2 regions of the Nocardioides dilutus genome follow, and region 2 is predicted to be linked to the other one. Evidence: predicted binding sites of a transcription regulator. Region 2 holds the regulator's gene; the other holds the start of a gene.

Region 1 (15,461 bases), on a different contig from region 2:
CGGGACTTCGGGCCCGCCAGCCAGCCTTGGTCTTCAGTCGATGGTGATGTCGACACAGCGGCGTCAGGTTGCAGGGACAGGTGGGGCCGCCCTCGGCGTGGGGAATGCGGTGGTCGAGGTCGCACTGGCGGGCGAGCCGGGTGCAGTAGGGATGACGGCAGCGACGGTCGCGGAGGATGACCAGGTCGCGGTCCTCGGCTGAGGGCACGTAGTCGTGCGTGGCGTGCTGCTCGTGCGCGTGGGTGAGCCCGCTGACCGCGGCCTTGGTGAGGTCGAGCAGCGGCTTGACGGTGACGTGGGTGTCGGCGCGCTTCAGCCAGCCCTGGACGACCTCGGTCAGGATCGGGCGGCCGCATTCGTCGGTCGTCACCGGGTCGAGGTTGCGGATGCTGCGCTCGTCGAGGTGGAGGTAGGCGACGACCTCGCGCTTGGGCTTGGGCGGCCGCCCGCCGTTGATCAGGGCGAGGGCGCGCTCGGGGTCGGCGAGCACCCCGACGGCCATCGCGCGCCGCCGGTCGAGGGAGAGGCCGAAGCCGGGCTGGTCCTCCTGCCCGAGCAGACTGGCGATCAGGGAGAGCGCGCGGTCGAACGCCGAGAGGTCGGTCCAGTCGCCGCGGATCACCATCTCGGTGATGCCGGTGTGGTTGAGCCCCGCGGGGTCGAGCCGTGCGTACTGCGCGTCAAGCGCTGCGAGCTGTTCGAGCTCGCGCTCCTCGGCGTGCAGGGTGAGCATCGCCTCGTCGATCAGTCGCTCCAGCACGACCGGCCCGACCTGGTGCGCGCGAGGCGCGACGACCTGGTCGATGTAGAGGACGACGTCGGCAGGCTGGCCGAGCACCGCCTGCGCGATGAGGCGGGCCTTGGTCAGCGGGACCTCGCCGCCGACGACCCGCTCCCAGGTCCGTGACAACCGGTGCCGCAGGACGAGCGCGTCGCGCATCAGCGCCCGACCCGACGCGGTGGAGACCCCGTTGGCAGCGGCGAACGCGGCCGGGGCGTCCCAGCGCACCGGCGGGATGCCGAACCACTCCAGGTCGTCGGCGTTCGCGTGCTCGGGGTCCTCCAGCCACGACTCGGTGCCGGTGACCGGGGCCGGCCGCCAGGACTCGTCACCCGCCAGCGCGGGGCGGATGTCTGCCCACTCGCAGGCCAGCTGCAGGATCCGCGACTCGTCGAGGTTGATCCGCGCCCGGGTCTCCCGCACCTGCGTCAGCACGTCGCCAGGCAGGAGTGCCTCGGGTGGCGGTGGCGGTGGCAGGAGCTCGGCGGTCATCGGCTTGTGACACTATCAGAACACATGCTCGAATACAAGCAGTTGTGAGCGCCGAAATCCAGAGGCGCGATGTCGGTCCGGCGACGTAGCGTCCTGTGCTTGTGACGGTCACTCGGGTCGAGAGCCGGCCGGCACCGGCGGCCAGGCCCGATCCGGTGCCGGCTCCCGGTCGCGACCCGGTCGACTGGCGACGGGTACGCCGGCCGCTGACCTACCTCTGCTTCTCCTTGTCGCTGCTCGGCGCCGTCTCCGCGTCGTTGGGCTCGATGGTGGCCGGCCGGCTGGCCGACGACGCCACGTCGCGGCTGCTGTGGCTGCTGGCGCTGTGCGTCGTCGGCGGCGCGGTCATGGACACCTTCGCCAAGACGATGTGGGCGACCGTCTGCGACCGGGCCGAGGGCCGGCTGCGCTCAGACCTGCTCGACGCCGCCATGGCTCAGCCGCTGTCCGAGCTCTCCGAGCAGGCGGTGGGCGAGATCCTCGACCGCATCGACGACGACACCTGGGAGGTCGGCCAGCTGATGCGCTGGGGCGTGTGGCAGGCCGCGCGCACCTTCCTCGCCGCCGGCCCGCTGTGGGTGGTCGCCACGCTCACCTGGTGGCCGGCGCTGTTCCTGTTCCCGCTGACCGCGGTGGTCACCTTCTGGGTCGTCCGCCGCCTCCTGCCGCTGGTCGCGCAGCGCAAGGTCCTGGAGGAAGCGGCCTGGACCGACCACGCCGCCTCGACCGAGGAGGGCGTCGCCGCGCGCGACGACCTGCGGACGTCGCTGGGTCAGGCCCACGTCCTGCGCCGCAACGCCGAGCTGGCCGCGACGGTCCACCGCACCCTGGACGACGTGCTGGCCGTCGAGGTCCAGATCACCAGGCGGAGCGGCGGCCTGCTCCACGGGGCGCTGGCGGCCGTGGGCGTCGTCGGTATCGCCCTGGTCATGGCGGACGACCTGTCGACCGCGCGCCTGGTGACGCTGTTCCTGGTCACCACGATGTTCGTGGGCGGCGTCGACATGCTCGCCCGGCACCTGCCCGACCTCCAGGAAGGTTTCGGCGCAGTGCTTCGGCTCCGCGGGATGCTCGCCTCGCCGGCCGAGCCCGTCGGCGGCCTGCCGCTGCCCGACGGACCCCTGGACGTGGAGTTCAACCACCTCGGCTTCGCCTACGACACGGGCACCTTCGCACTGCGCGACGTCAACCTGCGCGTCCCGGCCGGGCACACCTGTGCGCTGGTCGGCCGCACGGGTTCGGGGAAGTCGACCCTGGCCTCCCTGCTGTCCCGCGCCGTCGAGCCGCCGCGCGGCACCGTGCTCCTCGGCGGCACCGACGTGCGCGACCTCGACCTCCAGCAGCTCCGCGCGGCCGTCGGGGTGGTCACCCAGCGCACCGAGGTGCTGGCCGGCACTCTCGCTGACAACATCACCCTCTTCGGCGCGACCCCCCGCGCCGAGATCGAGGCCGCGGTCGACGAGCTGGGCCTCACCGAGTGGGTCGCGGGCCTGCCCGACGGTCTCGACACCGTCCTCGGACCCGGCGGCACCAGCCTGTCCGCGGGCGAGGAGCAGCTGGTCGCGTTCGCGCGGTTGCTCGTGCGCGACGTGAGCGTCGTGGTCCTCGACGAGGCCACCGCCCGGATGGACCCGGTCACCGAGGCCCGGGTCGTCAGGGCCGCGGACCGTCTCATCTCCGGGCGCACCGGCATCCTGGTGGCCCACCGGCTCTCGACGACGGAGCGGGCCGAGCAGGTCGCCGTCCTCGAGTCCGGGCGCGTCGTGCAGCAAGGCCCGCGCGCCCGACTGGCCGCCGCCGACGGCCCGTTCCGGACGCTGCTCGAGGCGGCGGCACACGAGGCCGTCGTCGAGGAGCACCACCACGAGCAGTCCTCGATCGGCTCGGTCCGGCGGACCACGACGCCGCCGCCGTCCCCCGAGCTGGTGCCCACCCCGAGCCTGGCCCGGCAGGTGTTCCACACGATCCGCGTCCAGCCGCAGTGGGGACTGCTGGGTGCGTGCCTGTTCCTGGTCGCGTCCCTCACCGGTGCCTTCGGCGCCCTGACCGGCTGGGTCTGGGGCCTCATCATCACCGACCTCCAGGCGGGGGTCAGTCCGGGACTCCTCGTGGTCGGGCTGGTCGTCTCGCTCGTCGCGAGCCCGCTGCTGCTGTCCCAGGCGTTCCGCACCTACCCCCACTGGTGGGTCGACGTCCGACTACGGGTGCGCGCTTCAGTGCTGCACGGGCAGACCGCCCAGCACCGGCTCGAGCGCACCCCGCCCGGCGAGGTCGTCGCCCGCACCATGGACGCCGACCGGCTGGCCCGCTACACCGACCGGTGGGTCGACTTCGTCAACGGCCTGCTGGTCGCGCTGATCACCGGGCTGATCGCGCAGAGCTGGCTGGCGGGCTCGGTGCTGCTCGCCGTCATGGTCGCCTCGGCCCTCGCCTCCACCCTGGGACGCCGGGTCGCCGGCCGCTCGGCCGCGGCCTCCTCGACGGCGCGGGCCCGGTTCGGCCAGTCGCTCGTCTCCGCGCTGGAGTCGGTGCGCACCGTCAAGCTCGCGGCGGCCACGCCGCAGGTTCACGCGCACCTGCGCCGCGTCGACGGCGGGCGCGTCGACGCGGCCGTCCGCGAGCACCGCGTGCAGGCCCTCCTCGACGGCGTACCCGTCGTGATGGTCCAGTGCGGCGTGGTCGCCGCGTGGGGCGGCCTGCTGGCCGGTGAGTGGGGACTGGCCACGGCGCTGCTCGTCGCCAACGCGGTGAGCGGGTTCGACTGGTTCGGCCGGGTCGCCGGCTCGGTCGTCACCGAGGCCCCGGGGGTCCGGGCGTGGATGAACGCCACCAGCAGGCTCGCCGGTGGCGGTGACCTGATGGACCTCCCTCCAGGGATGGACCTCGTCGGCGGCACCGCCCCGGATCCTGCCCCGGTCGAGCGCGACCCGCTGCGGACGCTGTCCCTGCGCGGCGTCTCCGCCGTCCACGACGACGGAACGCTCGGGGTGCAGGACGTCGACCTCGACGTCTCGGCAGGCGAGCTGGTCCTGCTGCTCGGCCAGGTCGGGTCGGGCAAGTCCAGCCTCCTCGGCGCGCTGGCGGGCCTGGTGGCCACCACCGGCGACGTCCGCTGGAACGACCGCTCCATCCGTGACCCCCAGACCGAGCTGCGGCCGGCCCGGGTCGCGCACGTCGCCCAGGTGCCCCGTGTGCTGTCGGGCACCTTCCGCGACAACGTCGCCCTCGCGCACGACGGGCGCGCGGTCGAGCCGGCGTTGGAGGCCGCGCGGATGGCCCGCGACGTCGCCGAGGCCGGCGGTCCCGACGCGCTCGTCGGTCACCGCGGCGTACGCCTCTCCGGCGGCCAGGTGCAGCGCCTGGCTCTCGCCCGCGCACTGGGCTGCGAGGCGGACGTCCTGCTGGCCGACGACATCTCCTCGGCCCTCGACGCGACCACCGAGATCGAGCTGTGGCGGTCGCTGCGCGAGCGGGGCACGACGGTCATCGGCGCGACCAGCAAGGCGGCCGCGCTCGTCCACGCCGACCGGGTCGTCGTCCTCGACGCAGGCCAGGTCGTCGACGACGGCCCGTGGAGCCAGCTGGTCAGCCGGTGGGGTCACCTGGCCGGGTGACGCCTCAGGCGGTCTTGGCCTGCTTGCCGCAGTAGGCGTCGCCGGTCGCCACACAGGAGTTCTTCCGTGCGGGGGTGGGCGGCATTGGCGGTGTGCTGTCCTCGACCACGTGGTCCACGTAGATCCCGCCGCGGAGGCTGCAGAGAAAGAAGTCGAACTCGATCAGAACCCGCTTGGTGGGCGTGACGTAGTGGAACTTCAGGTGGACCATGCTCGCCTCGCTGCCGCCGAACCCAGCTCCACCGACCGGCTGGCCGGTGCTGGTGCGGGTGACCGTGGCGGCTCCGATCAGCCTGTTCGTGTCGGCGGCGTTCTCCCCGTAGAGCTCGAGCCCCTGGACCCCGACACTCCCCGGGGAGACCGACAGCGACCCGAAGGAGCTGAGCCCTCTGAAGTCGGCGTTGCAGCTGATGGTCACCTTGCCGATGTTGGGGTCCTCCCAGAGCGTGACCGCCGGGCCGCCGGCCGGGAGGCTGGTGAGGATGAGGTTGAAGTCGGTGGTCGCGTCGCCGGCGAGGTCCTCGGCCTCGATCGTCCCGGACCGGATGTCGGCACCGCGGATCGTGCCGTTCTTGATGTCGCTGGTCTTGACGGCGCCGTTCTTGATCGACGTCGACACCACGGAGTTCTTGGGCGCCGTGACCGCGTAGGCGGTGCCGCCGCTGAGGATGAGGAGGATCGCCAGCAACCCGACGTGGTGTTGGCGGAGGTACGCGCGCAGGGAACCCATGGAGAGACCCGACCGCGTCGGCCGGTCGGAGTCAACGTGGTCCAGACCGGACTGCCCTCCCGGCACGGTTCGCCTAGGTTGGCGTCGATCCTCATCGTTCTCTGATCGGAGCCCGCATGTCCGCGCTGAAGCGTCCGCTCGTCCTGGTCCTCTCGGCCGCCCTGCTCGTCCTCGGGTTCGACCTGGCGACGTACGCCGCCACCGGGGACAGCCTGATCGTCGGCAAGGCCAACAAGGCGAACAAGGTCACCGTCCTCAAGCGCACCACCGGCGGCGCCGTTCTCTCGCTGAAAGCCAAGAAGAACTCGCCGCCGCTGGCGGTCAACTCCACGACCAGGGTCAAGAACCTGAACGCCGACCTGCTCGACGGCTACAGCAGCGACGAGCTGCCCACGTCGGCGACCACGGTCAGGCTCGGGCTCGGTGCCGACTCGGCCGGTCCGAACTGGAACGTCTCGATGCCGGACGGGACCTACCTCGTCAACTGGCAGGCCTACCTCGACCTCGTGGACAGCGGCTCCAAGGTGCTCTGCGGGTTCGCGGTCGGCACCGACTACGTCGCCACGACCTTCCGGCCGTCGGAGCCGTCCTTCATCGCCAGCCTCACCGGGTCAGGGGTGATCACCTTCGGCCCGTCGACGAACGAGCTGTTCTTCTGCAACATCCCGGGGCAGGTCGAGGCGTTCGCGGGCACGGAAGGCATCGATCTGACCTTCCAGAAGCTGGCGAGCAACCCGGTCACCGACGTGGCGGCCAACCCCAAGGCGGCGGCACCCCGCGGCAGTCGCTGAGAGTCTCCTACGCGGCCGCTGGTCGGGTCATCGCCGGATCTTCTCCCGCAGCCGGTCCAGGGTCTCCGCGGACAGGCCGAGCCCGTCACGCAGATAGCCGTCGAGGTCGCCGTACGCCGCGGCCGCCGCGTCGTAGGCCGTCTGCAGGTAGTCGGCGTCGGCGACCATCACCCGCTCGTAGACCTCGACCTTGTCGGCGCCGAGGTGCTCGGCGACGAGACCGAGGTACTTCTCCCGGGTGCCCGAGGAGAAGTCGTTGGTGAGCAGGTAGTCGGCCAGGATCGTCTCCTCGTCGACGCCCGCGATGTGCAGGAGCAGGGCGGCGGCCCAGCCGGTGCGGTCCTTGCCGGCGGTGCAGTGGAAGAGCTGTGCGCCCTCGGTGTCCGCGATCCGGGTGAGCAGCTCGGCGAAGGCAGCCCGGGCGCCCGGCTTGTCGACGAAGCTGCGGTAGACCTCGTGCATCACCTCGGTGGCGGCCTCGCGGGTCTCGAGGCTGCTGACCGCCTCCATGGGGATGCCCTTGACCTCGAGGTGGTGCCACGAGGCGCCCGGCACCGGGACGTCGGGGTGGGCCTCGACCTCGTGGTCGTGGCGCAGGTCGTAGACCGCGGTGACCCCGAGGCTCGCCACGGAGTGCGCGTCGGCGTCGCTCAGCTGGAGCTCGTTGGAGCGGAAGAGGACCCCCCGGCGCAGCGGCACGCCGTCCCCGGCGACGTAGGGGGTGTCGATTCCCGCGACGTCACGGAAGTTGTCGGCGGAGGCGAGCCGGACCAGCTCCTCACCGACATCGGCCTCTGACACGGGGTCAAGGTAGCGGGATCAACGCAGCGGGACGAACCGGTACTCACCGTGGGCGGTCACCTCGACGTCCTCGCCGGAGCGATGGACCAGGAGCATCTCGCCGGCGACCGGCGCGACCATCCGTCCGCCGTCGGCGAGCTGGGCGACGAGCGGCTCCGGCAGGTCGCGGGCCATGGCCGAGACCAGGATCCGGTCGTACGGCGCGAGCTCGGGACGGCCGAGGACGCGGGGGTCGGCCAGGGCGATGCTCGCCCACGGCTGGTCGGTCTCCGCCAGGTTGGCCGAGCCGAAGTCGACCAGCTCGGGCTCGATCTCGACGCCGACCACCTGGCCGGTCGGCCCGGTCAGGTGGGCGAGCAGCGCCGTCGTCCACCCCGAGCCGCTGCCGACGTCGAGAACGCGGTCGCCGGGCCGGACCTCGAGGAGCCTCAGCATCGACTCGACGGTCCGCGGCTGGGAGTTGGTCTGCCCGTGGCCGATCAGGATCGGCGAGTCGAGGCCCGCGCGCCAGCGGGCAGCACGAGGCAGGAACATCCTGCGCGGCACCGCCGAGAACGCTTCCGCGACCCGGTCCACCAGCCGAGTCAAGCACGCCGAGGATCGCTCATGGCTTCCTGAACGTGAGCTGGTTGACGTCGAGGTAGCCGGAGGCGAAGCCGGCCCGCGAGTACTCCAGGTAGAAGTGCCACATCCGCAGGAACGTCTCGTCGAACCCGAGGCTGAGCACCTGCTCGGATGCTGCCCGGAACGCCTCGTCCCACAGGCGCAGAGTCTCGGCGTAGTGCCGGCCGAACGGTTGGCGGTCGACCAGTCGGAGGCTGGTGTGCTCGCGGCTCAGCTCGTCGATCACCTGGACCGACGGCAGGAAGCCGCCCGGGAAGATGTACTTGTTGATCCACGTGTAGGTGTTGCGGGTGGCGAGCATCCGGTCGTGCGGCATCGTGATCGCCTGGAGGGCGACCGAGCCGCCCGGGGCGAGGACGGCATCGAGGGTCTCGACGTAGGTCCGCCAGTAGTGCCAGCCCACCGCCTCGATCATCTCCACCGAGAGCACGGCGTCGTACTGCTCGCCGGCCCGGCCGACGTCGCGGTAGTCGCAGAGCTCCACCGAGACCCGGTCGGCCACGCCGGCCGCGGCGACCCGCTGGTCGGCCAGCGTCTTCTGGGCGGTCGAGAGCGTGACGGTGCGGACGGTGGCGCCGCGGTGGGCGGCCCGGATCGCGAGCTCACCCCAGCCCGAGCCGATCTCCAGGACGCGGGTCCCGGCACCCACGCGGGCCTGGTCGAGGAGCCGGTCGATCTTGGCCAGCTGGGCGGCCTCGAGGTCCTGGCGCCGGGCGGCGCCGCCCAGCAGCCGCTCCGGGAAGATCGCCGAGGAGTAGCTGAGGGTCGGGTCCAGGAACAGCTCGAAGAGGTCGTTGGACAGGTCGTAGTGGTGGGCGATGTTGTCGCGGGAGTTGGCGGTGGTGCTCCTCTCGCGCCGCGGCGGGCGCCTGACCACCAGGCCGCGCAGCCGCTGCAGTCGCTCGGGCACCAGTGCCGGGAGCTCGGCGGCCAGCACGGTGAGGAACGGCGCGAGGTCCTCGGGGCGGGCGGTGTCCCAGGCGCCGGTCAGGTAGGCCTCGCCGAACCCGATGAGCTGGTGCCGGCCGATCCGCGCGAAGAACTCCTCGGGCCGGTGGACGGTCATCGCAGGTCCGCCCCTGCCGAGCGTCGCGTCGCCCACGTGCACGGTGACGTCGAGCCGGTCGACCGCGGCGGCGAACAGCCGCTCCGCGACCCTGGCGGACACAGCGGCGCGCGGGCCGGTGGGCACGATGTCGAGGCCCGGCCAGTGGTTGGCCGAGCGTCTGGTGGTGGTGACAGTCATGAGGATGCCTCCTGGTCATGGGTCGGCCGAGGCTGGACCGGGAGTCGGCGCAGCCAGAGCCGGACGCCATGCATTCGGATCAGGAGGGCGTGCCGGATTGCCGCCGGAGCGGCCCGGAGCGGGGTGATCCCGGACCTGCGTCCGGAGAGTGACGCCGAGAACGTCGCACCGTCGTCGGTGTCGAGCGTGACCGCGATGTCGAGCCGGTCGCGCGCGGTCGAGCCGGGGACAGGAGCGGCGACCCGATAGGTCCCGTCGGTCCCGTGGAACGGCGACACGTACATCGCCTTGTCGACCGTGCCGCGACCCCGCTCGTCGGTGTGGACGAGGTAGGCGTGCCGGTCGCCGTAGGTGTTGTGCACCTCGACCACGGTCGCGGCCAGGTCGCCGCGGCGGTCCCAGCACCAGAAGACGCTGATCGGGTTGAAGCAGTAGCCGAAGGCGCGGGCGTTGGCGGCGAGCAGTATCCGGCCGCCGCGCACGTCGATGCCCTGCCCATCGATCGACTGCCGGTCGAGGAAGACCTGGACGTTGTCGCGCAGCGACCGCTCGGGGTCGCCGATGTGGTCCCTCGCCTCGAACCGGCCGAGCACACCGTGGTCGGGCAGGTCGTCGACGTCGACCACCCAGGTCTGCGACCGGTGGGTGAAGGTGCGCGTGAACGGCGTCCGCCGGGTGTGGCGGATCGTCGTCTCGTAGATGCCCGTGACGTCCCCGGTGGTTGAGGTGCGAGCGGAGCGAACCTCGAAACCACTCTCGCGAGGCTCCCAACGCATCCCCAGCCGCTCCACCGCAGCCAGCCCGGAGCGCGCGCCGTCCTCGTGGAACCCCCAGCCGTGGTAGGCCCCGGCGAACACGATCCGGTCGGTGTCGATCTCGGGGAGCCGGGCCTGGGCCGCGACCGAGGTGGGGTTGTAGAGCGGGTGCTCGTACTCCATCCGCTCGATCACCGTGGCCGGGTCCACGAGGTCCTCGCCACCGAGGGTGACGAGGTAGTGCGTCTCGGTGTCCAGCCGCTGCAGCCGGGTGAGGTCGTAGGTGACGGTGACCCCGTCCGCCGGCCCGGTGCGGCGCCGGAAGTTCCAGCTGGCCCGGGCGTTCCCGGCCCGCGGCAGCAGGGAGATGTCGGTGTGCAGGAGGGCGACGTTGGATGCGTACGGCATCGCCCCGAGCACCTCGCGCTGCGCCGCGCTCGGCTCGGCGAGCATGGCCAGCGCCTGGCCCGGGTGGGTCGCGATGACCACCGCGTCGAACCTGGTCACCATTCCGTTGCCGTCGGTGACCTCGACCCGACCCGGCCGCTCGAGCACAGAGGTGACCTTGGTGCCGGCACGGACGTCGGGGACCGCCGCTGCCACCTTGTCGACGTAGGTCCGCGAGCCTCCGGTCACCGTGCGCCACTGCGGGCTGCCGAAGATGCCGAGCATGCCGTGGTGCTCGAGGAACGTGAACAGGTAGCGGGCCGGGTAGTCGAGCGCGACCTCGGGGTCGCACGACCACACGGCGGCGACCAGCGGCTCCATGAAGTGCCGCACGAAGTACGCCGAGAAGCGCCCCTCGTCGAGGAACTCGCGCAGCGTCCGGTCGGGTCCGGTGTCCGCGAGGGTGGCCCGGGCGCGGCGGTGGAAGCGCGGGATCTCGGTGAGCATCGCGAGGTAGCGGGGGTTGCGGAGGTTGGCCGAGGTCGGGAACAGGCCCCGGCGACCCAGCGCGCCGGCCCATTCGAGGCCGGTGGCGTCGTCACGGATCGACAGCGACATCTCGGAGGGCTGGGTGGCCACCTCGAGCTCGGCGAACAGCCGCAGCAGCACCGGGTAGGTGCGCGGGTTGTGCACGATGAAGCCGGTGTCGATGGCCAGACCGTCGACCCCGTCGTCGACCCCGTTGTCGACCCAGTGGGTGTCGGCGTGCCCGCCGAGCCGGTGGTCGGCCTCGAACAGGGTGACGTGCGCGGTCCTCGAGGCGACGTAGGCCGCGGTGAGGCCGGCGACCCCGGAGCCGACGACGGCGACCCGGGTGGGCGGCGGGCTCATGGGTCTAGGCCTCGAAGTCGAAGACGACGACCACGTCGCCCTCCGGCTCTGCGTGCTGCTCCCCGGCGGTCTCCACGGTGATCCCGGCGCCGTTGGCGCTGGCCGCGTCGCCGCTGAGCAGGACCTCGTTGTCGGAGCCGGGCGGCATGATGCCCGCCGGCACCATGACGTCGTCGTGCTGCAGCCACAGCGCATAGGCGTGCCCGCTGGGGGCGGCCGGCATGTCGTGGGTGATCAGCACCGCCTCGTTGAGCTTCTTGGACCGCACGACGGTGGCCTCCGCCCCTCCGGGCAGGGTCTGCGTGAACTCCTGAGCGTCGCTGGCCTCCAGCACCTGCTCGATGCGGCTGGGTGGCTCGTCGTCGACCTGCTGCCAGACCACGGCCCCGGTGCCGATGACGACGGCGGCGGCCGCCGCCGCGAGCGCCGGGAGCCAGCGGCGGCGCCGGCCCCCGGCCGTTTCCGTGGTCGTGTCGGGGGCCACCGTCGGCACGACGGGGGGCAGCGGCCGGACCGTGGCGATGTCAGCCAGCACCCGGTCGCGGAGGGCGGCGGAGGGAGCGGCGGCGGTGGTCTCGGCGAGCAGTGCCGCGGCCTCACGGAGCGACTCGACCTCGCGGCTGCAGATCTCGCAGTCGCGCAGGTGCCGCTCGAACTGGGCGCGCTCGAGGTCGTCGAGGGCGTCGACGGCGTAGGCGCCCGACAACGCGTGGATGTCGCTCATGACGCCCCCACTCCCATCGTGTCGCGCAACCGGATGAGCCCATCCCGGATGCGGGTCTTGGCCGTGCCGACCGGCAGGTCGAGCATGGTGGCCACCTCCGTATGTGTGTAACCCCCGAAGTAGGCGAGCTCCAGTGCCTCGCGCTGGACCGGGGTGAGGCTCTCCAGCGCCGCCCGGACCCGGCGGGCCTCGAGCGAGGCGTGGGCGGCCTCGGCGGTCGCGTCGTGGTCGACCGGTTGGTTCTGTTGGTTGTACGCCGTGTCGCGCCGGGTGGACGCCTCTGCCGACCGGATCCGGTCCACGGACTTGCGGTGGACGATGGTCAGCAGCCACCCCAGGGGGCTGCCCTTCGAGGGGTCGAAGCGGCCTGAGTTCTTCCAGATCTCCAAGAAGGCCTCCTGCGCGACCTCCTCGGCCTGCGCCGGGTCGCGCACGACCCGGACGGCGAGACCGTGGACCCTGGCGGCCACCGCGTCGTAGAGCTGCGCGAAGGCGTTCTGGTCACCGCGCCCGCAGAGCTTGAGCAGCTCGACGAGGTCGGGTGCCACCGGCGCCCCCTCCTGGGGGGCGCCGGGGGTCACTGGCCGGAGGTGCTCCACGGTCTCTCGATCCTGCTGCTTGTTCGTGATCTGTACCCGATACGTCCTGGTCGCCGTCAGGCCGACGGCATCAGCACGGTGTCGATGACATACACGGTCGCGTTGGCCGTTGGGATGTTGCCGCACAGGACGGTGGCGTCCCCGACGGTCATGCCATCAGTGTCGCCCTCGACCGTCACGGTGGACTCGTTGAGCGTGTCCTGGGTGCCCACGACCGCGTCGGGGTCGAGGTTGGCCCCGACCACGTGGTGCGACAGGACCGCGGCGAGTGCGTCGGGGTCGGCGAGCAGGGCGTTGAGGTCGGCCTCGGGGATCTTGGCGAACGCGTCGTTGGTCGGCGCGAACACGGTCAGCGCCTCGGCGCCGTTGAGGGTGTCGGCCAGGCCGGGCACCGCGCCGACCGCGGTGACCAGGGTGCTGAGCAGCGGGTTGTTGCTCGCCGCGGTCGCGACTGGGTCGGTCACCATGCCGTCGAAGGAGCCCTTGCCCGACGTCGGGATCGCCGAGCAGGCGTCACCGAAGACCTGGGCACCGGCGCCGGCAACGTCACTGCTGTCGTCCATCGGGGTCGACTCGCTGGTGTCGTCGCTGCCGCTGGTGGGCTCGTCGCCGTCGTCACCACAGGCGGCGAGGGTCATCGAGAGGGCCAGGACGGTGGCGGCGGCGCCGCTGCGGCGGAGAGTCGTGCGCTTCATTCGAGATCGGCCTTCCGGTTGGTGGAGCACTGGGGTGGTGTCTGTCTTGTGCTCGGTGTTCGTGGCCGCGCACCGGACGGATTGGTCAGGCGACCTCGACGATGAGCTCCTGGATGCCGCTGGCCCCTTCCGGGAACGGGGTGGCACGTACGGAGGCCTGCTCGTTGCCGTTGCCGTCGATCACGCGGGCGGCCAGGTTGTGCCGACCGGACTCCTGCGCGTCCCAGCGGTAGAACCACTGCCGCCAGTAGTCGTCGCCCGCCGAGGGGCCCAGCTCGGCGTCCCGCCACGGGCCGCCGTCGACGCGCACCTGCACCTTGGCCACGCCGCCGTTCTGCTGGGCCCAGGCCACGCCGCCGACGATGTTCTCGCCCCGGTCGAGCTTCGCGAGCGGCTTGGGGATGTCGATCCGGCTGGAGATCTTGATGGGGGCGTCGGTCGCCCAGTCCCGCTCGGTCCAGTAGGCCCGCTTCTCCTCGTACGTCGTGAGCGTGAGCCTGGTGACCCACTTGGTCGCGCTGATGAAGCCGTAGAGCCCGGGGATCACCACACGTGCCGGGAAGCCGTGCTCGCGGGGGAGTACCACGCCGTTCATGCCGACCGCGAGGAGGGCGTCGCGGCCGTCGGTGGCCAGGGCCAGCGGGGTGCTGATAGTCATGCCGCCGACGTCGGTGGCGAAGATCTGGTCGGCGTCACTGCCGACGCCCGCCAGGTCGAGCAGGTCGGTGAGCCGGACGCCGAGCCAGCGGGCGCCGCCGACGTACTTGCCCCCGACGCTGTTGGAGACGCAGGTCAGCGTGATGTCCCGTTCGACCAGGTCCATCCCCAGGATGTCGTCGTAGGTCAGGGTGACCTCCCGCTCGACGTCGCCGTCGATGGTCAGTGTCCAGGCGTCGTGGTCAACGATCGGCACGTCGAGTCGGGTGTCGACGCGGTAGAAGTCCTCGGTGGGCACCTGGAACGGTGTGATCCCCGGGAAGGTCCGCTCCAGGCCGCCCGGGAGGGGCGGGGCCGGGTCCGCCGGCCTGGGCAGCGCGATGTCCCCGAGGCGGGTACGGAGCCCCCCGATGACCCGGCCCGCGCCCCCGAGCAGCGCCGCGGTCAGGGCCAGGACCCCGCTGGCGACCAGGACCCCGCGGCGGGACGGCTGGCGGGCGTCGAGACACACGTCCTGGTCGTCGGGGCCCTCCTCAGACCGCCGTTCTGTGTGTCTCGACGCGCGGGCGGCGCGATCCAGCCACCACAGCGCGCCGACGCCGGCGACCGCGGTGGCCAGGCTCGGGACGACGTCGACGACCTCCGCGGTCGGTCGGTTCATCGCGGTGGACCCCGCGACCGCGACCAGAACCAGCAGCAGCCCGGCGCCGAGGCGCAGGCGCCGGCGGGCCAGGAGGCCGCCGACGGCTGCGAGAGCCAGGACGCCGCCCATGACCGAGCCGACCAGGATCGGCTTGTCCCGGTCGCCGAACCGGCGGATCGCCCACTCCTTCATCGGCGTCGGCGTGAGGTCGATGACCTGCGAGCCGACGGCCAGGACTGGCGAGGACGCCGGGTTGAGCAGGGCAGCCACAATGTGGCCGGTGGCCACCCCGACGAGGGCGGCGAGGACTCCGAAGAGGGCGTAGAGCAGCCGTGGTCTCATGCCCCGTTGTTCGGAGCGGACGGCTATTTCGGCGGGAGTGCCTCAGCCTCGGCGACCCCGACCTGCACCCAGCGGGCCAGGTCGGCGTCCTCGGCCACCGCCTCGGCCGGGACCCGGAGCCAGCCGTCCATGGCGCGGCCCTTCATCTCCATCCGGCTGGCGCCGGCCGCGAGGTGGGTCTCGGTGTCACCGCGGGCGCACCGCACCAGGAGTCCGCCCTGTCCGCTCGCCGCGACCGCCATGTTGCCGCCCACTAGGAAGGCGAGCCCCCCGAACATCTTCTTCTCCGTCGTCGGCGTGCCCTCCAGCTGGTCGCGCAGCCGGTCGGCGAGCTCTGCGTCATAGGCCATGCGTGATGATTGCGCACATGACCGACAGTCCAGAGGACAGCGATTCAGAGCTCGTGCACCTGGACGTCGACGGGTCGCTCGCCACCATCACGCTCGACTCGCCGCACAACCGCAACGCGCTCTCGAGGCAGCTCGTCACCGAGCTGGTGGGGCACGTCACGACCGCGGGTGCGGACGACGCCGTGAAGGTCGTGCTCATCCGCTCCTCGGGCCGGGTGTTCTGCTCGGGGGCGGACCTGTCCGAGGCGAGCGCCGGCGGCATGGAAGAAGGTGCGCGCGCCATCGTCGCGCTCCAGCGCCAGCTGCTCACGTTGGACAAGCCGGTGGTCACCGAGCTCG
Region 2 (15,461 bases):
GCGAGCTCCTGGGTCTCCTCCGTCCCGCGGACCTCGGCCCGGGCGTCCAGATCGCCCTCCCGCAGCGCGTGCGCGACACCGGCCACTTCCCGCAACGGCTCGCTGATCCGTCGGCCCAGCCGGGCAGCGATGAGCCAGGCGCCGAGCATCAGGATGACGCCCAGCGTGAGGATGCCGGCCCAGGCCCGGCCGACTCCGGCGGTGAGCTGCTCGCTGCTCACCCGGCTGCGCACCACGGCGGTGCCGTCCCGCATCACCACCGGCAGGAGCACCCGGCCACCCTCGCCGTCGACCACCGTGAACGCCTGGCCGTCCATGGCGCGAGCGACCTCCGGGTCGGTCGCGAGCGAGGCCTCCCCGCCGATCACCTCGCCCTCGCTGGTCACCACCACGGTCTCGGGTGCCGAGTGCTCGTCGAGGTCGGCCACCAGCGTGCGCAGCTCGTCGTCCAGGTTCAGCCCGGCGACCAGGATCGCGACGTTGCGCGCCTCCTGGTCGGCCATCGCCATCGCCCGGTCTTCCGCGAGGGTGCGCACCAGCAGACAGAGGGGGATGACGAATGACGCCACGACCGCCGAGGTCGTCGCCAGCACGAGGAACGAGATCCGGCGCCTCACGGCCGGCTCTCGTGCAGAGGGTCGACCAGGCGCACGCCCACCCCGCGCACCGTGAGCAGGTAGCGCGGCTCGGCGGCGGTCTCGCCGAGCTTGCGGCGCAGCCACGACAGGTGCACGTCGACGGTGCGGTCGGCGCCGCCGTAGGCCTGCTGCCACACCTCGGCGAGCAGCTCGCGCTTGGACACCACCTGGCCCTGCCGGTGGGCGAGGGCCAGCAGCAGGTCGAACTCCTTGCGGGCCAGGTCGAGCCGGCGCCCCGCCAGGGTGGCGACCCGGCTCGCCTCGTCGATGACCAGCTCGCCGACGCGCAACGGCGCCGCCTCCGCCGCAGGGGCGGCGCGGCGCAGCACCGCCCTGATCCTGGCCTCGACATGGTCGATTCCGAACGGCTTGACCACGTAGTCGTCGGCGCCGCTGTCGAGTGCCTGGACCATGGTCGGGTCGTCGTCCTGGGCAGTGATCACGATGATCGGCACCGGGCTGGCGGCGCGGATCATGAGGACCAAGGTGAGGCCCGAGACGTCCGGGAGCCCGAGGTCGAGCAGCACGACGTCGGGACGGTCGGCCAGCACCTGCTCGAGCCCGGCCAGGCCCACCCCGGCGGACAGCACCGCGTGGCCTCGTTCCTCGAGGCCGCGGATGAGCGCGGTGCGGATCGCGGCGTCGTCCTCGATGAGCAGGACGCGCGCCATGCTGGGACGCTAGACCTTCGCCCCAGCGCCCAACCAGCAAGGAGAACCTAATGAACGGCGGTCGGCGGTTCTACCTCGCTGTCGTGGGCTGGCTGGCCATCGTGGCGGTCGGCTCCACGCTGGTGTGGACCATCGTGGCGCAGGCGGGACGGGACGTGGGGGAGCCGGAGAGGGAGACGCTGGCCGCGTCGGCGGTCGCCGACCCCAGCGGGTCCGCAGCGTCGTCGCCGTCGCCGTCGTCGTCGTCGTCGCCGTCATCCTCGTCGCCGTCGCCGTTGCCCTCGGACGGCGCCACGGAGAGCGGCACACCGGCGCCCACCGACACACCTGCCCCGACGCCCACCGAGACCGACACCGGAAGCGGGACCCCCACCGAGACCACCGCCCCGCCGCCGGCCGAGACCCATCGGAAGACCTGGCAGGGCGCCGCCGGCCGGGTGGTCGCGTCCTGTACCGGCACGAAGATCTCGCTGGTTGCCGCCCAACCCCACAACGGCTGGCGGGTCGAGGTCGACGACCGCGGCCCCCACGAGCTGTCGGTGAAGTTCGAGCTCACCGAGGAGGAGGACGACCGGGTCGCCGCCCGCTCGGCCACCGGGGAGGTGTTCGACGAGGTAGAGGTGCACGCCCAGTGCGCCGGGGGCGTGCCGGCCTTCGAGGTGGACTGATCCCGGCTCCCAGGGGTACACCACTCCCCAGCCCTGGTTGAGGGCGAACCCGGTGGTGACCACCACCCCCAGCACGCCTCCGACCAGGCCACCCCGGCGTACATCGCCCTGTCCGTGGAGCCCGAGATCCCCGTCGGTGGAGAGAGCGCCGGGACAGTCGGCAGCGGCAACTAGGGTTTGCGGGTGACCGCGCCCACCAGCACCGAGACCCCTGTCGCCGGCTCGGTGGCCGGCGTACTGGCGGCCGCGGTCGACGCGCTCGGAGGCGAGCGCCGCGAGGGCCAACTGCGGATGGCCGAGGCGGTTGCCGACGCGCTGACTGGTGGGGACCACCTGCTCGTCCAGGCCGGCACCGGCACCGGCAAGTCGCTGGCCTATCTGGTGCCGAGCCTGCTGCACGACAGCCGGGTCGTCGTGGCCACCGCGACCCTGGCGCTCCAGCACCAGCTGGTCGAGCGCGACCTGCCGCGGCTGGTCGAGGCGGTCGGCGACCTGCCGGGCGTCGACGCGTCCTACGCCGTGCTCAAGGGGCGCTCCAACTACGCCTGCCTGCACCGGATCCGCGAGGGCGTGCCCGACGACCAGGGCGTCCTCATCGAAGCACCGGTCGGCTCGATGGCCACCAAGGTCCTCGAGCTGCGGGCCTGGGCGGAGGAGGAGGTCGAGAGCAAGGGGAGCGGCGAGCGGGACAACGCGCCGCGCCACACCGACCGTGAGTGGCGGCAGGTCTCGGTGAGCCACCGCGAGTGCTTGGGGGCGGCCAAGTGCCCGTTCGGGGCCGAGTGCTTCGCCGAGCTGGCCCGGGAGAAGGCACAGCGCTCCCACCTGGTCGTCACCAACCACTCGCTGCTCGCGATCGACGCGATCGAGGGGGTGCCGATGATCCCCGACTACGACGCGGTGGTCATCGACGAGGCCCACGAGCTCACCTCCCGGATCACCCAGGCTGCCACCGACGAGCTGCTGCCCGCCGACGTCGACCGCGCGGCCAAACGGTCCCAGCGGCACGTCGAGGGCGAGCAGGCCAACGACCTCGCCGACGCCGGCGACCTGCTGCGCGTGGTCATGGGCGAGATCGACCCGGGCCGGATCGACGTGCCGCCGGATGCGCTGCGCGACGCGCTGGTGCTGGTCCGTGACACGGCTCGGGCCTGCCTGTCGGCCTACCCCAAGTCCGACTCGTCCGGCGAGGCCGACGCCGGGCTGACCCAGGCCAAGGGGTCGGTGCAGGAGCTGTTCGCGACCGCCGACCGGATGGCGGCGTTCAGCGAGGCCGACGTGCTCTGGCTGGCGGAAGGAGGCGACCGGATCCCGCCGCGGCTGTGCGTCGCCCCGCTCCAGGTCTGGGGGCCGATGCGCGACAAGCTGCTCAGTGACAAGGTCGTCGTGTTCACCAGCGCGACTCTGCGGCTCGGCGGCGACTTCAGCACTGTGGCCACGAGCTTCGGGCTGAAGCCCAAGGAGCTGGTCCTCGACGGCGAGCCGGGGCAGCGCACCGACGACGTGCTGCCCTGGCGCGGGATCGACGTCGGCAGCCCGTTCGACTACGGCCGCCAGGCGATCCTCTACGTCGCCAAGCACCTGCCACCGCCTGGACGCGACGGGCTGGGCAAGGCTCAGCTCGACGAGATCGTCGAGCTGGTCGACGCCGCCGGCGGCCGCACCCTCGGCCTGTTCTCCAGCCGCCGCGCGGCCGAGACCGCCGCCGAGGAGGTCCGGGTGCGGCTGCCCCACCTCACCACGCTGGCGCAGGGTGACGCGCAACTGCCCGAGCTGGCCAAGCAGTTCGTCGAGGACCCGCACACCTGCCTGTTCGGCACGCTCTCGCTGTGGCAGGGGCTCGACGTGCCGGGCGAGACGTGCCAGCTGGTGCTCATCGACCGCATCCCGTTCCCGCGGCCCGACGACCCGCTGATGAGTGCCCGGCAGCGGGCCGCCGACAAGGCGGGCGGCAACGGCTTCATGCAGGTCGCCGCCACCCACGCCGCGTTGCTGCTCGCGCAGGGCTCCGGCCGCCTCATCCGCACGACCACCGACAAGGGTGTGGTCGCGGTCCTCGACCCGCGGCTGGCGACCGCTCGCTACGGCCGCTTCCTCAGCGCCAGCCTGCCGCCGATGTGGACGACCACGGATCCGCAGGTCGTCCGCAAGGCGCTGGCGCGGTTGGCAGCCGGCAGGACCGACTGAGACGGCGGCGAGTTTCGTCGGCCGGCCGACAGAACTCTCGGCGGGACGGTGAAACTTCGTCGTCCCGGCACGGGTTTCGTCGGCCGGCCGACGAAACTGAGCTGCCTACTGGAGCCGGTCGTGGCCGTCGTAGCCCCCCTTGGGCTTGCCGACGCCGAAGTAGGCCGCCACGGTCGGCGCGACGTCGACGGTGCGGGCGTGCCGTGGCGAGGCCTTGCCGCGCGGGACGACCGGGGAGCCGCCGCCGATGAAGAACGGGATGTTGCGGGTGGCGGGATGCCCGTGGTTGCCGGGGATCGGATTTGCGGTGACCGGGTCGGGGTCGCTGAACCGCCAGCCGGCCTTGCAGAAGACGACGACGTCACCGGCCTCCGGCCCGACCCGCAGCCACCGGTTGGTCTGGGCGTGGGTCGCCAGCACGCCGGGCACGCCGCCGGCTACCGCGCGCATCCGGGCGATCGCCGCGCCCTTCTCCGAGTCGGGCCCGGTCCAGTAGAGGAGGTCGGCCCCGCCGTTGTCGGCGATCTGGACCTTGCCGGCCAGCAGCGGGTCGGCCTCGAGCGCCGACGACAGCGACACGACGTTGTGGGGCACCGACCAGTCCATCGAGTGGTCGGCGAGCACGATCACGATCGAGCGCTCCCAGCGACCCGACGACTTCAGCTCGTCGACGAACCGCCCCACCTGGGTGTCGGTCGAGGCGAGCGCGGCGCGTCGTGCGGCCTTGAGCCCGAGCGGTCCGGTGAGGTCGCTGTGTCCCATCCGGTCGATGTCGCCGAGGTTGACGAACATCAGGTGGGGGTCGACCTCGTCGAGCATCGCCAGCGCGGCGTCCATGGTGAACTGGTCGGGCGCGTGCCCGGAGACCGGCACGATCGGCTGCGGCTCCCAGCGGGCGGTGGCCCGCTCGCCGAAGACGCCGTAGAGGTATTCCTTGCTGAGCACCGTGCCGGTGCGGTAGCCCGCCTTGTTGAGCCGCTCGATGACGGTGCGGACCCTGATGTCGTCGGCCCGGTCCATGGTGCGCACCTCGCCGATGGTGCGGTCGAAGATCTCGTTGGCAGGCACGCCGCTGCGGTCCGGACGGACGCCGGTCATCATCATCACGTGGTTGGGGATGGTCTCCATCACCGGCATCGAGGAGGCCCGCGGATAGCGCAGCCCGGCGTCGCGCAGGGCCAGGAGGTTGGGCGTGAGGCCCTCGTCGATCTCATCGGGTCGGCAGCCGTCGACGACCAGCACGTAGGCGCGCCGCTTGCGCCGTTTGGGCTTGCCCTTCGTGGCGTACGACGGCGCGGCGGTCGACAGCAACACCCCGGCGGTCCCCGCGGTGAGGAGCGTGCGGCGGCCCGTGCTGATGGCGGCGAGGCCCTGGGCGAACGGCCCGTCGGCGAACGGCGTGGTCACTCGCCCACCGGCCCGTCGACCTCGTGCAGCTTGCCGGTGCCGGCCTTGGTGGCCATCGACCTGGTCCAGGTGACCGTGGTGTGGGGGTCGGCCCGGTCGCCGATGACGAACCAGTCCATCTGCGCGCGCTGGCTGGTGATGTCGAGCACCGAGTAGCCGTGGTCGTCGAAGTTGAGGTACTTGACGTGCCGGTTGTTGGCCATGATCACCGCCTCGACGGCGAGGCTCGAGGTCCGGGGCGGGGAGCCGGTGATGTCCTTGAGGTTGTTGGACGTCACCGACGAGCAGACGAACTCGACGCCGGCCGAGTCCCCGGCCGGGTAGGACGCCGGGTCGTAGGGCAGCTCGCAGGCCCAGCCAGAGTGGATGTCGCCGGTCACGAACAGCGCGTCGCCGACCCCGTGGTTGCGGATGTGCTTGAACACCTCGCGCCGGTCGGCCGTGTAGCCGTCCCACTGGTCGACGTTGTAGGGAAGGCCGTCCTCGGGCAGCAGCCCGGTCACGTCGTTGATCGGGCCGAGGATCTGGTCCGGGACGCCGGCGAAGGTCACCGGCGCGATCATCACCGGGTTGCCGATCACCTTCCACTGGGGGCCGATCCGGTCGAGCGAGTCCTTGAGCCACTGCAGCTGCTGCTTGCCGGTGATGGTGCGGGACGGGTCGCTGACCTCCGCCTCGGCGGCCGGCACCGGCGTGGGCGCGGCGGTCTGCACCTGCTCGCTGCGATAGCTGCGCAGGTCGAGCATGCTGATCTCGGCCAGCCGGCCGAACCGGAGCCGGCGGTAGAGCCGGGCGCCGTCGCGCAGCCGCGCGGTCCCGTCCATCCGCACCGGCATCCACTCGTCGTAGGCGCGGTGTGCCCGCGCCCGGCGGGCCGCGTAGTCGCCCTCGGTGGCCGGGGTGTGGTTCTCCGCGCCCGCCCCCCACTGGTCGTTGGTCACCTCGTGGTCGTCCCAGGTGATGATCCAGGGGTAGGCCGCGTGCAGGTCCTGCAGGTCGGCGTCGAGCTTGTACTGCGCGTGCCGCTGGCGGTAGTCCCCCAGCGAGACCATCTCGTGGGCCGGCTCGTGCGGGCGGATGTCGGTCTCGTCGAAGCCGTAGCCGTACTGACCCGGGGCGTACTCGTAGAGGTAGTCACCGAGGTGCAGCACGGCGTGCAGGTCGGTGCGCCTGGCCAGGGCCCGGTAGGCGGTGAACCAGCCGGCCTGGAGGTTGGCGCAGGACACCACGCCGAAGCGGAGGTGGTCCGGCGTGGCCTGGGGCTTGGGTGCGGTCCGGGTGCGGCCGACCCGGCTGGTGCCGTCGCGGAACCGGAAGCGGTAGTAGTACCAGGTCTCGGGGGTCAGCCCCGTCACGTCGACCTTGACCGTGTGGTCGCGGCCGGGGCCCGTCTCGAAGCTGCCTCGGCGGACGATCCGGCGGAGGCGCCGGTCCTTGGCGACCTCCCAACGGACTGTGACCCGTGGCCCCTTGCCCGAGCCCGGCAGGGCCCGCTTGGTCGGGGTGACCCGGGTCCAGAGGAGGACCGCGTCGGGCAGCGGGTCTCCCGAGGCGATGCCGTGCTGGAAGTAGCGGGCGCCTGCCCGGTTCGGACCGGCCACCGCGTCGCTGCCGCCTGCCAGGGCGACCGTTCCGGCGCCGACGGCGCCGACGGCGCTGCCGGCGAGCAGGGTGCGGCGGGGAAGGTGGTGGGCGGGGTCGGTCGAGGTCACAGCGCATTCAACGACCAGACGGCGGGTGCGTGACGCTTCTGGGACCGGAGTCACCGAGAGTTCACCCGGCGTACGCCGCCGAGCCGCCGGGCAAAGCACACCGCCCCAGCGGGACGAATCCCACCGGGGCGGTGCTGGGTGCTGCTGTGATGCCTGCGGTCAGACCGCCTTGCTGAGCACCGTGATGCGCTTGTCCTGGTCGGTCGGCTTGCCCGAGCACGAGAACGGCGTGCTCCGGACGTAGCACTGCGTGAACCGGACACTGGCGTTGACCAGGGTCACGTCCACGAAGTTGACCGCGCTCTTCTTGAACCCGACGGTGACCGCGCCCCGGCCCTTGGCGTTGATCGCGACGTACTTGGTCTTGACCTTGCCGTTGGCCAGGTAGGTCGTCACCACCGCGCGGGTGCCCTGGACCTTCGGGGCGCCGGCGATCGCGACCTGAAGCTTCTTGGCCTTGCCCTTCGGGGTGAACCGGTAGGCGGCCGCCGACAGGTGGTCGAGCTTGGCGGTGAACGCCTTCGCCTGACCCTTGTTGAGCTTCTTCTTGCCGTTGATCTTCGCGGTCGGGTAGTTGTTGGCCGCGCCCTCCTCGTAGAAGAGGGGTGCCCGCTGGTTGGCGGCGGAGAACAGGGCGAACTCCTTGTCCACCGAACTCTTGTAGGGCCTCTTCTTCAGGACCTGGGCCATGCCCTGGGTGAAGTACTTGTCCTTCTTGGCGCCCTTGGAGCTGTCGGCGGCCTTCCAGAAGTCGAGGATGATCTTGGGCATCCCGCCCTTCTCGGCGCGGAACTTCTCGGTGAGGTAGCGGAACCAGATCCACACGCCGTAGTGGAACAGCCCGCCGAACTTGTCGATCGACCGCTTGCGGTCGGTGATCGGGCTGTCGGCGAGGTATTGCACGTTGTCGTTGACGCCGTCGTAGAGCTCGTCCTCGGCCCAGGCGGCGGTGGCCTCCATGGCCCAGCCGTCGTCGGCGATGTCGTAGGCGAACTGCGTGGCGTGGAAGTACTCGTGGGCGACGGTCACCTGGAGGTTCTGGATCGGCGTCAGGGGGAATCCGGCGTAGTCGTTGTCGACCACGCAGTAGGCCCACACGTCGAACCGGCCCGGCCCGGTCTGCTTCTTCTGGTCGGTCGTGCAGTAGCCGTAGAGGCCCTGGGGAAGCGTGTCGACGTAGATGTCGGTCAGCGAGTCCCCGCCGAGGCTGCCGTCGGGCAGGGGCTGGCGGTAGCCGGCGCCGGCGTAGGCCTGGGCCACGCTCACCGAGGTGTTGAGCACGTCGTTGGGGCTGAACGCCGCCGGGTTCATCTCGAGGGAGTTGTAGTGGATTCGGATGTTGCCCAGGGCCATCGTCTCCGGCTTGACGGGCCGGCCGGCGAGCTTGGCGTAGGCCGCGCGGTCGGCGGCGGAGAGGTTGTCACGCTGGAGCCAGAGGTCGCGCAGCGCCATCGTCGCGTCGCCACCCTTGCCGGTGAGCGCGGTCTGGGCGCGAGACAGGGCCTGGTTGGCCGCACGTGACGACGTGTCGCCCGAGAGGTCGCCACGGTCAGCAGCCACGGCACTCGGTGCGGCGAGGGTCGCTCCAATGAGCGCCACCACGGTCACCATGGTGGCTGCCGCCCGGGAGAGAGCGGAGTGAGGCATGAGGTCTCCGATTCGAAGGTGGAAAGGAATGCCGAGCGAACGGGTCCCCGTGACCGGTCGGCGCGACCCGCTGACCTTACCCCGCGGCGGCGACATCGACGTGCGGGTTGAGGGACCGAAACCAGACGCAAACTCAGACGCGGCGCAGGACTGCGGTGACCTTGCCGAGAATCGTGGCGTGGGTGCCGTCGATCGGCTCGAAGGCGTCGTTGTGGGGCAGCAGCCAGACCTTGCCGTCCTTGCGCTGGAACGTCTTGACCGTCGCCTCGCCGTCGATCAGCGCGGCGACGATCTCGCCGTTGGAGGCGGTCTGCTCCTGGCGTACGACGACGTAGTCGCCGTCGCAGATGGCGGCGTCGATCATCGACTCACCGCTCACCTCGAGCATGAACAGCTGGCCCTCACCGACCAGGTCACGCGGCAGCGGGAACACGGCCTCCAGGTTTTCCTCGGCGAGGATCGGACCACCGGCCGCGATCCGGCCGAGCATCGGCACGTAGGTGGCCGGCGGCATCGCGTCGCCGACCCCGGTCTCGTCGTAGGACGTCTCCTCGGCGGCCGAGATCGACCGGCGGGCGGCCATCAGCTCGGGCAGGAACACCTCGAGGGCGCGCGGCCGGTTGGGGTCGCGGCGGACATAGCCCTTCTCCTCCAGCACCTTGAGCTGGTGGGCGACGCTCGAGGAGCTGGTCAGCCCGACCGCCTCGCCGATCTCGCGCATGCTCGGCGGGTAGCCGCGTGCCTCCATCGACTCCTTGAGGTGGGTGAGGATCCGCTGCTGGCGTGGGGTGAGCCCGGTCGCGTCGGGAGGACCGTCGGGCAGTTGGGAGACCTTGCTAGCCATGCGGCCAGGGTAGGGCGCCCGGCGCCATATGTTCAAACATCTGTTCGAACGGGCGTGTCGTCCGGGCCCCGGCGTGAACCCGAGGTGACAGGGGCCCGACGCCGGTCGCCATGCGCCCACCAAGGGGCGCATGGCGACCGGCGTTCAAACGACTGCCTGAACGTCTCTCGGTCAGCCGCCGAACCCGGGCCTCGACGAGGTACGCGGCGTGCCGGTCGACCCAGCGTTCGTCAGGTCGTCCACACGCGTGAGCACGATGTGAGACGGCAGGACGACGGGGATGGTGTAAGCGGCCCCACTCGACTGGCAGGTCACGGTGTAGGCCGCTGCGGTCGTGTCGAGCAACCCGCCCCCGTTGACGAACCACGTGTCGCCGCCTCCAGTGGCTCCGAGCGCTGCCACCTGACCGTTGGCGAACGGTGCTCCGCTGTCCAGGATGCACCCGAAGAAGACGGTGCCGCCGGGGACCGTGGCCGAGATCGAGAAGTTCGCGACGTACCGGCCCGGGGGAAGCCCAGGAAGGGCGAAGCGCATGATGGCCCCGGCCGAGGTGCCGCTGAGCTCGTAGCGGTAGGCCTTGGTCTGCAGGGCGGTCCCGTCGAGCCCGTCGACCAGGTCGGCGTTCAGCTTCTTGATCTTGGTCTTGTTCGACACGGCGAATGGCGCGTTGCCGGCCTTGCTCTTGAGCTTCAGCGCCGGTCCGTTGCCGGTGTTCTTGAGCTTGGTCGCCTTGTTCGCGACATTGCTCTTGCCGAGCAGCAGTGGGCCACCGGTCGCCGCGAACGCGCCGACGTTGGCCGCGCCGACGACGAGGCCGGTGCAGAGCAGGATCGTCCCGAGACGGGCACGGATGTGGGGCATGGAGCCTCTCCTAAGGTCGTTGGGCCACCAGTCGAACGCACGAGCCCCACTTCGCGCCATGACCCGATCGGACTAGTCGTCTCCCGAGCCGACCGGGCGTCACGGCCGGGGTTCGACACCGCCGACACCGGTGCTGTTGGTGGCGGTGACGTCGTCCACCCTGGTCAGCACGAGTCGGGCCGGGTATCGCGAGTCATTGGGGATCGTCACCGTCGTGCCGCCGGCGCGCTGGCACGCAAGCCGGTACGTCGCGGTGGTGGTGTCGAGGTAGCCACTGCCGCTGACGAACCAGTTGCCGCTCCCCGCATCGATCCCGGCGGCGGCCACGGGGACGACCACGTTGGGTTCCGTCCCGGTCAGCAGGAAGCAGGCGAAGAGCGCCGGCGAACCGCCGATGTTGGCTGACACGGAGAAGCTCGCGTGGTAGCGACCCGAGGGCAGCCCTGGGAGCGCGAACGTGACGTAGACGGCATTGAGGCCGATGGCGGTCAGCTCGTAGACGTAGCTCTTCGTCTGGAGCCCAGTGCTGTCGAGCCCGTCGACCAGGTCGGCGTTGAGCTTGGTGACCTTCGTGGAGTTGGAGACCTTGAGCGGCGCCCTGCCGCCCTTGCTCTTCAGCGACAGCGCCGCGCCGTTGCCGGTTGTCTTGAGCTTGGTGGTCTTGCTGGCGGTGTTGCCCTTGCCCAGCAGGAGCGGACCGCCGGTGGCGGCGAAGGCCCCGAGGTTGGCGGCGCCGACCAGCAGCACCGCGGCGAGGAGGACGGGGACGAGTCGACTGCGACGAGCACTCACTGCGGGCTCCTTGGGTTGGTTCCGGGCAGTCCAGCGGACCGCCGTCGAGTCCGCAAGGGTTGCGAGGTTGCTGCTTGACTGCCGGGCATGAGCACCAACAGTTGTGTCGTCACCGGGGGAGCGCGCGGCATCGGCCGTGCCATCGCCGAGCAGATGGTCGCCCGCGGGCATCGGGTCGTGGTGACCGATCTCGACGGTGAAGGCGCCGAACGGACGGCCGCCGAGATCGGCGCCGCCGAGGGCATCGCCCAGGACGTCCGCGACCCCGAATCGCACCGTGCGGTCGCCGAGGCCGCCGGGCGGCACGGACCGTTGACGGCGTGGTTCAACAACGCCGGGGTCGCCTTCGACCAGGACCTCGTCGACCTCTCCGACGAGCAGGTGCACACCACCGTCGCGGTCAACCTGCTCGGGGTCATCTGGGGCACCCGTGCCGCCGTCGACGCGTTCGGGGCGGCCGGCGGCGACGTCGTCATCACCTCGTCGCTGTCGGCGCTCGGGCCCGTGCCCAACCTCTCGGCGTACGCCGCGACGAAGGCGGCCGTGCTGTCGCTCGCGACGTCGGTCCACCTCGAGACGCCTCCCAACGTCCGGGTGCACGCGCTGTGCCCCGACGGGGCGGCGACGCCGATGGTCCATGGCATGGCCGGCGGCAAGGCCGAGAAGCTGGTCAGGTCCGGCGGCCGGCTCCTGACCCCCGAGGAGGTCGCCACGGCTGCGGTCGGGCTGGTCGGCAGTCGGCGGGTGGTCAGGACCATCCCAGGATGGCGGGCCCCGGTGATGCGGTTCGGGAGCCTGATCCCCTCCCAGGCCGGCCCGGCGATGAAGCTGTTCGAGCTCCAGGGGAGCCGCCGGACCCGCTAGCCCTGCTGTCCGCCTGAGGGCGACACGCCGTTCGAACAAATGTTCGCGCGGTGCTTGATTCTGTTCGAACAGGTGCTCTACTCTCGTACACATGTTCGATCGAACGTCTGATCGAACCGCTGATCTCGAAAGGGCCACTGTCGGTGGTCCCTTCTAGAACTTGAGACCAGACCGACCACCCCTTCCCCTGGAGGTCACGATGAGCACCTTGACGATCGGCCCGGCGTTCCGCCCGGTCCCGCTCGCGCCCCGATCGCCCCGATCGACGGTGCGGCTGACGCGTCGTGGGCGAGTCGTGGTCTTCCTGCTCTCCTTGGTGCTGGCGTTCGCGATCGGCATCCTGGTCGCGGCCGGCTCCGTCGCCACCGGTGAGGCCGGCACGCCCGAGCCCACCCGGGTCGTGACCGTCAGCACCGGGGACACGCTCTGGGGCATCGCCGCCGACCTTGCCGACGACGGCGACGTGCAGGCCATGATCACCCGCATCGAGCGGCTCAACGCCCTCGACTCCGGGATGCTCTCCGCCGGCCAGCGTCTGGTGGTCCCGGCCGACTGATCGCCACACCAAGACTTCGCCAGCCGCTTCGACCCCGGCTGGCGGGCCGGGGAAGAACAGGGGCGGAGCCGGGGGCTCCGCCCCTGCGGCTTGTCGGTGGTCGAGGAGGTCGCGCAGCGACCGTCTCGAGACCAGGTGAGCCGGGGCTGGGACTATCGGGTCATGGCCGGCTACTCAGGCACCCCACTGGCGAAGAAGATCGGCATCAAGGACGACCACGTAGTCCTCTTCGACGGCGCGCCGGAGGCCCTTGACCTCGACGCCGGTGGCGCCCGGGTGGTACGCCGCCTGCCGGCCGGCGTCGACGTCACGCTGACCTTCCACACGACGTACGCCGGTCTCGCCCGGAGGCTGCCGACGCTGTTCGACCGCACCACGACCGCCGGCATGGTGTGGGTGTGCTGGCCCAAGAAGGCGGCGCAGAAGACGCCGCGCAACCCCGACGGCATCGCCAGCGACCTCGACGAGAACACGGTGCGCGACCTCGGCCTCGAGCTCGGGTGGGTGGACGTCAAGGTCGCCGCCGTCGACGACACGTGGTCGGGACTGAAGTTCGTCAGGCGGCTCGCGGACCGCTAGCGGTCAGTGCTTGTGCGGCTTCTTCTCCTCCAGGACCCCGAGCTTGCGCAGCAGCAGCGTGCCCAGCATCAGCGACAGGAACAGGCACGCCACCGCGCCGAGCGAGGCGACCGCCAGGAAGATCCAGGCCTGGCTGTCACCGCCGCGCGCGGTGCGGCCGAAGTCGATAGCGGCCCACACCAGGAAGCCCCAGGCGGCCAGTGCGAGGACGGAGGCGGCGGCAATCCCAACGAGCTGCGGCTGGATCCCGCGCCGGCGGCGCTCGCCGCGACGCGCGCCCGCCCGCTTGGGCTCCGCCCGGCCTGCCACCTCGACATTCTGGCCCGCCGGGCCGCTCGGTGCCGGTGCGCCACGCGGCAGTCCCGACACGGCCTCGACACAGCCTCGACACGCCGGTCCGGAAGCCGGGCCAGGCCCTCTGACCTGCGCAAACGCACGGAGTGTGACCCAGATCAAAAAAGAGCCGGTCGGGGTCTTGCGTGGCCCGACCCCACGGGCGTACCGTCACCACTAGATGTAGTACTTACACCGGTGTAGTTATCCACATCTAGTCCCCAGATCGGGGCATAGGTCGCACAGCTAGCCGGTTGTTCTACACAGGGAAACGCCCGTTATCCACAGTTCCAGGACGCCCGACGCCGGGTCGTTGAAGCGCGCCCACGACCGTCACGAGAGGAGGACCGAGGATGCACTGCCCGTTCTGCCGCAACACCGACACCAAGGTCCTCGACTCCCGGGTCGCCGAGGACGGCGGCTCGATCCGCCGCCGCCGGGTGTGCGCCGAGTGCGAGCAGCGGTTCACCACCCTCGAGCTGATGCAGCTCACGGTGGTGAAGCGGTCCGGGGCCACCGAGGCCTTCAGCCGCGACAAGGCGATCGCCGGTGTCCGCAAGGCCTGCAACGGCCGGCCGGTCACCGAGGACGACCTCGCGTGCCTGGGCCAGGCGGTCGAGGACGCGCTGCGCGGCTCCGGGCAGGCCGAGTTCCCCGCCCACGAGATCGGCATGGCCATCCTGGCCCCGCTGCGCGAGCTCGACGAGGTCGCCTACCTGCGCTTCGCCAGCGTCTACAAGTCCTTCGAGTCCGCCGAGGACTTCGAGATCGAGATCGCCTCGCTGCGCAGCCACCGCGCCGAGCAGCTCGCCGAGCTGGTCGGCGAGCTCGCCGACCAGCCCCAGCCCGCCAACACGGGCTGACCACAGACCGCCCGGTACGTCGTGGGGAAGCGGCGTACCGGGCGCAACACCTTTGATTCGCCCAGCCGCCGTACTCACCCAGGAGTGTCGGTGGCACCAGCAACAATCGAGATACGACGCACAGGGGAGAAGCGCATGACCGAGGTAGTCAACGGGCCGTCCAACGGGCCCTCGAGCGGCAAGGCCGGTGCCAAGGCCAACAGCGGCACCGGGCTCACGATCGAGCGCGTCTTCAGCACCGAGGGCGTCCACCCCTACGACGAGCTCACCTGGGAGCGCCGCGACGTCGTCCAGACCAACTGGAAGACCGGCGAGACGGTCTTCGAGCAGCGCGGCGTGGAGTTCCCCGACTTCTGGTCGGTCAACGCCTCCACCATCGTCACGACGAAGTACTTCCGCGGCGCGGTCGGCACCGACGCCCGCGAGTGGAGCCTCAAGCAGCTCATCGACCGGGTGGTCAAGACCTACCGCAAGGCCGGCGAGGACAACGGCTACTTCAAGTCCGAGGCCGACGCCGAGCTCTTCGAGCACGAGCTGACCTGGCTGCTCGTCCACCAGTACTTCTCGTTCAACTCCCCGGTCTGGTTCAACGTCGGCACGGCCTCTCCCCAGCAGGTCTCCGCGTGCTTCATCCTCTCCGTCGACGACTCGATGGACTCGATCCTTAACTGGTACAAGGAGGAGGGGTTCATCTTCAAGGGCGGCTCGGGTGCCGGCCTCAACCTCTCCCGGATCCGCTCGTCCAAGGAGCTGCTCTCCAGCGGCGGCACGGCGTCCGGCCCGGTCTCCTTCATGCGCGGCGCCGACGCGTCCGCGGGCACCATCAAGTCCGGTGGCGC

What was found. The regulator LexA, encoded in region 2, represses DNA repair genes until DNA is damaged. The targets are predictions, from matches to a motif close to TCGAACANNTGTTCGA.
Region 1: the regulator LexA is predicted to act here: its motif matches at 1,290-1,305, upstream of ACYVC6_RS01140 (HNH endonuclease signature motif containing protein).

Annotation. Positions count from the first base shown of each region.
Region 1 is NZ_BAAGYA010000001.1:221,078-236,538, reverse strand. It holds gene ACYVC6_RS01140 (HNH endonuclease signature motif containing protein) at 1-1,273, opposite strand, end outside; gene ACYVC6_RS01135 (ATP-binding cassette domain-containing protein) at 1,375-4,887, shown strand; gene ACYVC6_RS01130 (hypothetical protein) at 4,892-5,617, opposite strand; gene ACYVC6_RS01125 (hypothetical protein) at 5,734-6,408, shown strand; gene ACYVC6_RS01120 (tyrosine-protein phosphatase) at 6,436-7,209, opposite strand; gene ACYVC6_RS01115 (protein-L-isoaspartate O-methyltransferase family protein) at 7,228-7,785, opposite strand; gene ACYVC6_RS01110 (class I SAM-dependent methyltransferase) at 7,814-9,079, opposite strand; gene ACYVC6_RS01105 (DUF1365 family protein) at 9,076-11,112, opposite strand; gene ACYVC6_RS01100 (anti-sigma factor) at 11,117-11,836, opposite strand; gene sigK (ECF RNA polymerase sigma factor SigK) at 11,833-12,384, opposite strand; gene ACYVC6_RS01090 (fasciclin domain-containing protein) at 12,492-13,130, opposite strand; gene ACYVC6_RS01085 (molybdopterin-dependent oxidoreductase) at 13,216-14,772, opposite strand; gene ACYVC6_RS01080 (TfoX/Sxy family protein) at 14,796-15,122, opposite strand; gene ACYVC6_RS01075 (enoyl-CoA hydratase-related protein) at 15,140-15,461, shown strand, end outside.
Region 2 is NZ_BAAGYA010000002.1:164,133-179,593, forward strand. It holds gene ACYVC6_RS10315 (sensor histidine kinase) at 1-617, opposite strand, end outside; gene ACYVC6_RS10320 (response regulator transcription factor) at 614-1,309, opposite strand; gene ACYVC6_RS10325 (hypothetical protein) at 1,360-1,977, shown strand; gene ACYVC6_RS10330 (ATP-dependent DNA helicase) at 2,161-4,164, shown strand; gene ACYVC6_RS10335 (alkaline phosphatase family protein) at 4,270-5,571, opposite strand; gene ACYVC6_RS10340 (alkaline phosphatase D family protein) at 5,568-7,283, opposite strand; gene ACYVC6_RS10345 (MXAN_6640 family putative metalloprotease) at 7,443-8,930, opposite strand; gene lexA (transcriptional repressor LexA) at 9,064-9,774, opposite strand; gene ACYVC6_RS10355 (hypothetical protein) at 9,946-10,635, opposite strand; gene ACYVC6_RS10360 (hypothetical protein) at 10,735-11,427, opposite strand; gene ACYVC6_RS10365 (SDR family NAD(P)-dependent oxidoreductase) at 11,515-12,291, shown strand; gene ACYVC6_RS10370 (LysM peptidoglycan-binding domain-containing protein) at 12,491-12,847, shown strand; gene ACYVC6_RS10375 (DUF3052 domain-containing protein) at 13,010-13,426, shown strand; gene ACYVC6_RS10380 (hypothetical protein) at 13,430-13,735, opposite strand; gene nrdR (transcriptional regulator NrdR) at 14,113-14,622, shown strand; gene ACYVC6_RS10390 (vitamin B12-dependent ribonucleotide reductase) at 14,758-15,461, shown strand, end outside.